Linked DNA regions of Acidicapsa acidisoli. The protein of the gene in region 1 interacts with the protein of each later gene in a pairwise test. Links are inferred from orthologs where the notes say so. Each region holds a gene or a part of one and is shown in the gene's direction. Other genes may lie near its edges.

What was found. Proteins that work in one complex are often made in the same cells at the same time.
Region 2: the proteins of OHL23_RS03890 (region 1) and lysA interact in binary tests that used the Escherichia coli proteins (3 or more experiments, as listed by UniProt). The link is inferred for Acidicapsa acidisoli from one-to-one orthologs.

What each region holds. Positions count from the first base shown.
Region 1 is NZ_JAGSYI010000001.1:958,242-960,963, reverse strand. It holds OHL23_RS03890 (response regulator transcription factor), read left to right. Parts: upstream 1-835; coding sequence 836-1,609; downstream 1,610-2,722. Other genes in the region: OHL23_RS03885 (ATP-binding protein), read left to right, coding at 1,615-2,722; OHL23_RS03895 (RNA polymerase sigma factor), read right to left, coding at 1-482. UniProt on the Escherichia coli protein: Response regulator member of the two-component regulatory system CpxA/CpxR which responds to envelope stress response by activating expression of downstream genes including cpxP, degP, dsbA and ppiA.
Region 2 is NZ_JAGSYI010000003.1:209,137-212,013, reverse strand. It holds lysA (diaminopimelate decarboxylase), read left to right. Parts: upstream 1-717; coding sequence 718-2,037; downstream 2,038-2,877. Other genes in the region: OHL23_RS18565 (carboxylesterase/lipase family protein), read left to right, coding at 2,084-2,877; OHL23_RS18575 (PspC domain-containing protein), read left to right, coding at 249-575; OHL23_RS18580 (tetratricopeptide repeat protein), read left to right, coding at 1-170. UniProt on the Escherichia coli protein: Specifically catalyzes the decarboxylation of meso-diaminopimelate (meso-DAP) to L-lysine. Is not active against the DD- or LL-isomers of diaminopimelate.

The sequences.
Region 1 (2,722 bases):
TGAACAAAGCGCATGGTGACCACTTCTCGCATCTCCGGCGAGATCCTGTCGACAGCCTTGCTTACGATAGCCGTCACTTCGCTGGTTACAGCAACGTCATGCGGCGTGGGGCGCGTATCCGGAATGCGCTGAGCCAGAGGCATTGCGTTGGTCTGATCCCACTGGCCGCCGGTTGTCATCACCGAATCGATGGAATCAGTGCGGCGCTCCTGGCCGCTGCGCCGAAAACGATCGACGCGCTGGTTCCGGGTGACGGTTGCGATCCATCCTTTGAGTTCGCCGCGGGAGGGATCGTAGCTGGCCAGGTTCATCCAGATTTTGAGAAACGTATCCTGTACCAGATCCTCGGCATCCTGCGTGGAGCCGCAGAAGAGATAGCAGATGCTGTAAACCAGGCCGCGGTATTCCTCTACCAGTTTGGCCCAGGCGTTGTCGTCGCCGTCCAGGCAAAGTTGCACCAGTTCGGTACTTCCCGTATTCATCGAAGCTCTCCTTGCCGGTTTGCGGGTCTTCTGTTGAAACAATGCAAATGGGAGCGGTGCCTGGTCCATGAGACTCGCGGTTCACGGCACCCGGATTGTTTCCAGCTGGCGCCGCTCCCAGGCAGAAGACGTGCTTGCAAGAACTCTGTTGGTCGCTGCCTTATCTGCTATGACATCACCCACCCGGAGTGCGTGCGGTCATAATGCGTCACGAATCGTAAAGAAGTGTCAAAGCGTGATAAGTCGTGTGTTACAAATCGTTACGGCGAAGACCGGCTCTTTGGAGTACAACGGAGATTGTGGCCGATGCACGCGCAGGAGTTAAGCGCGACCGTCGGCCCCGAGGAAATCCCGTGGACCCCGTACTGCTCATTGATGATGACGTCGAATTGTGCTCGATGCTCGAGGCCTATCTCGCGCGTCACGGATTCGCAGTAACCGCCGAGCACAACGGCGAACTCGGCCTGCACCGGGCTCTCACCGGCGACTTCTCAATGGTTCTGCTCGATGTGATGTTGCCGGGCCTCGACGGATTCGAAGTTTTGCGCAGGCTGCGCACCAGCTCGCAGGTAAGCGTACTGCTCCTGACAGCGCGCGGCGAGGACATCGATCGCATCGTGGGTCTCGAGATCGGCGCCGACGATTATCTGCCCAAACCTTTCAATCCCCGGGAGTTACTGGCGCGAATCCGGGCAATTCTGCGCCGTTCTGCCGCAAACAAAACAGCCATTGGCGGCAAGACCTGCATCAAGCATCTCTCCGTCGGGGGCATCGAGTTGGACAGCGGTGCGCGAACCGCCACCTGCAACGGGGTCGAGCTGGATCTGACCAACGTGGAATTTGAATTGCTCGGGGCATTGATGGGCTCTCCAGGGCAGATCCTCACCCGCGAACATCTCACCGAGCTGGTACTCGAGCGGAAATTCAATCCTTTTGATCGCAGCTTGGACATGCATGTGAGCCGTCTGCGCCGCAAGCTGGACGACGCCGCCGAGCTTGGCGACCAGATCAAGACCATCCGCTCCGTCGGCTATCAGTTGGCCGTCCCGGTTTCGGGTGCTGCCGCACATCCGCCGGCATCCTCAGCCTCGCCCGATCCATCCATTCCAGCAGGCCGGGAGATCTGACCGGGATGCGAAGCACGTTTACCAAGATATTTCTCTCTTTCTGGCTCACCGAGTTCCTGATCCTGATCTGCACCATCTTCATTCTGGCGCATCAGTTTGAATCGAACGAAATTGTCTATACCTCGATGTTCGGGATGATGGAGTCGAACGCCGAGCGGTCGGTAGCCGCGTACAGCAAAGGCGGTTGTCAGGCCCTTCTCGCAGTTCCGAACACATTTCCTCTGGAAGGGCCAGGTCCGGCCGATCAGCCCGCGATCCTCTTCGATGCGGGAGGCAACGCACTCTGCCAGTCAGTCGATGCGAAGGTTTATGCGCCCGAAGTGGCGAAGCTTCACAAAGACGGCTACCTGCTTGGCGAGCGGCGCGATGCGGGCTATCTGGAAGGCATCGAGGTCAAGGATGCGCACGGGCAGAAATTTGCTTATCTGCTGCGTGGCACGTATCCCAAAGAGGTTTACATACCGTATCGGGAGATGCTGCCGAGGCTGCTGATAAGCCTGATTGTCTCGGTGCTCGTCACTTTTGGTATTACGATGGTGATCACCCGCCCGATTGGCTCGCTGCGGGAGGCGGCGCGCCAGTTAGCGGCGGGAAACCTGCGCGCCCGCGCGAAATGGCCTAAAGGGAAGGCAAATCGCAAAACAGGCGACGAGTTGTGGGGGCTGGTCTACGACTTCAACGAGATGGCGGATCGGCTGGAGTCGCTGGTGGATGCGCAGAAACTTCTGCTTCGGGACGTCTCCCATGAACTGCGATCCCCGCTGGCGCGCCTGAGCGTGGCGCTCGAATTGGCCCGTGAAGAAGCGCAACCGGGCATGGAGGATCAGCTCGACCGCATCGAGCGCGAAACCGGGCGGTTGAATTCCCTGATCGGCCAGTTGCTGAGTCTCTCGCATCTAGAATCCTCCACCCGGCTGCCCGACCGGCTGCGTGTTTCACTGCGCGACGTCGTAGCCGAGCTGCTTCCGGATATGGACTACGAAGCCCAGCGCCGCAACTGCGCCGTCAGCTTTGCCGGATCCAGACAAGGCGATCCGCAAAAAGCCGGCCCGGGAGCCGTCCTGGGCAGTCCCGAACTGCTTGGGCGCGCGGTTGAAAACGTCATTCGAAACG
Region 2 (2,877 bases), on another replicon or contig:
GCGCGGAGCTGAAGCGCCGTTCGCTCGTTGCCGCAGGCAAAGCCCGTGACCTGAATGGCGAGCGAACCCAGGCCGTTCAGGACTACAAGTGGGCAATCGCCAACGGCTCCGACACCACGCAGGGCGAAATCGCCCGTCGCCTGCTGAAAACCCCCTACCGAGAGCCTTAGGCGAAAGCCACGGAACCTTCCGCCCAGCCCAAACGTATGAAAGAGTGGCTGCAGTAAGGCCATTTTGGAGAGTGCGTTATGTCTGCCTTCTGTAACAATTGTGGAAGTGCCTTGCCGCCAGGGGCCCGTTTCTGTTCCGTATGCGGAAACGTCATCGCAGGATTCCCGCCAGCTGGATTCCCGCCCTACGCGCCGCGTCTGGTGCGTCCCATCTTCGGACGGCAGTTCGCCGGTGTCTGCGTAGGCCTCGCGCGAACCTACGGCTGGGATGTGGGCTTGGTGCGCATTCTCGCAGTCATCAGCGGCATCTTCCTCTGCCCGTTCCCCGAAATCTTCTACATTGCCTGCTGGATCGGCATACCAGAAGAGCAAATTCAAGACGTCCCACCACCGCCGCAGCCGTGACCCGCAACCCCAACCGGAGTGGCAACCGAGGGTGCGCGTAGACAAGGAACGCGCACCCTGCTCTGGAATGCCGCACGATCTGCTAGGCTCAAAAGCAGACAGACCTGTACTTGAATTCACGCAGTCATTCCAGGCGATTTCCTTGTCCAAATCCGTGTCACATTCATCGTCCAAATCTCTCTCGCGCCCCTTCCAATACCCATCAGCCGCCGCCCCATTAAGTTGCGGCCCGCACTCGCTCGCCGACCTAGCAGTGCAGTATGGAACGCCGTTATACGTCTATAGCGCCGATCAGATACTCGAACGCCTCGCGCTCTTCCAGCAGTCCCTCGCCGCTCGGCCTCATCTGGTCTGCTACGCGGTAAAGGCCAACTCCTCACTCGCGATTCTCAAGCTCCTTGCAGCCCACGGTGCGGGCTTCGACATCGTCTCCGGCGGGGAACTACAGCGAGTGCTTACCGTCGCTCCGGAAGCCGCCGCGCGCGTTGTCTTCTCCGGAGTTGGAAAGACCGCAAGCGAGATCGACCTCGCCCTCGAAGCCAACATCCTAGCCTTCAACGTCGAAAGCGAATCCGAACTCGCTTTGCTTGCCAGCCGCGCCGCCAAACGCAAGCGCAAGGCGCGCTTCGCCCTGCGCGTCAATCCAGACGTGTTTGCCGAAACGCACCCATATATCTCCACCGGCCTCCGCGAACACAAGTTCGGCATCGACATTCGCCAGGCACGCAGCATCTACAACGAAGCCGCAGCCAATCGCTGGCTCAGCGCTCATGGAGTGAGCGTCCACATCGGCTCACAAATCCGCTCGGCTGATCCGTTCGGTGCAGCCATGCAGCGCGTCGCAAGACTTGTACAGCAGTTGGCCGGCGACGGCATCCGCATCAAGTCCGTCGACGCCGGCGGCGGCCTCGGCATCGACTATCACGCGGCAAGCAACTTCGATCCGCAGGCCAAGGTGCTGGAATACACCTCCGCGTTGGAGGCCGCATTGACCGGTCTGGATGTGCAGCTGTTGCTTGAGCCGGGTCGCTTTCTCGTAGCACAGGCTGGAGCCCTGCTGGCGCGTGTCCTCTACGTCAAGCGCAATGGCAAAAAGACCTTCGTCGTGACCGACGCCGCAACCAACGACCTTATCCGCCCCGCGCTTTATCAGGCCTTTCACGAGATCGTGCCAGTGTCGCCGCGCCCAGGACGCGCCTCGGCGGTCGACGTAGTCGGTCCAGTCTGCGAGACAGGCGACTTCTTTGCCCGCGACCGCAAATTGAAGCCATTGGAACCCGGAGATCTGGTCGCAATACTCGATGCAGGCGCCTACGGCATGGTGCAAAGCTCCAACTACAACACCCGCCCGCGTCCCGCCGAAGTGCTTCTCCACGGCGACAAGGCAACCCTCATCCGGCGCCGCGAAACAATAGCCGATTTGCTCGCGCCCGAACTGCACGACGTTACAAATCGTTACTAGTCTCTAGAAAGACCCTTACTGTATCGTTCTTCGAGAGGAATCAAGCATGTTTGCAGGCAGACTTATGTATAAAGCTGCGCCACTTGCGATTGCGGCGCTGGCGCTGGGAACAATGGCAATGGCCGATTCGCTGGTCGTCAAGACGGACAATGGCAAAGTACACGGCAAACTCATCAACAATGGCCTGGTTCGCGCATACCAGGGCATTCCCTACGCGGCTCCTCCAGTCGGCGATCTTCGCTGGAAAGCCCCGCAGCCCGCGGCCAAATGGAGCGGCGAACTAGACGCAACCAAGTACGGCCATCACTGCGCGCAGAATCACGTCTTCGACGACATGATCTTTCAGGACAGCGCCACTCCCGATGACCGCGGCTCAGAAGACTGCCTCAACCTCAACGTCTATGCGCCTGCGAATGAAAAATCCAAAACCAAGCTCCCCGTCATGTTCTGGATTCACGGCGGCGGCTACTCCGGCGGAGGCTCCTCCGAGCCACGCCACAATGGTGATTTCCTGCCCGCCAAGGGCGTAGTGCTCGTCACCATCAACTACCGCCTCGGCGTCTTCGGCTTCCTCGCTCTGCCCGAGCTGGCCGCCGAACAAGGCGGTTCAAGTGGCAACTACGGCCTCATGGACATGGTCGCCGCTCTCCAATGGGTGAAGAAAAACATCGGCGAATTCGGCGGCGATCCCAACAACGTCACCATCTTCGGCGAGAGCGCAGGCTCTTTCGCCGTCAGCACGCTGATGGCCGCGCCCTCCGCGCAAGGCCTCTTTCAACGAGCCATCGGCGAAAGCGGCGGCGCACTGGCCACCGGTACGCTGTCCATCCAGCCTCTTTC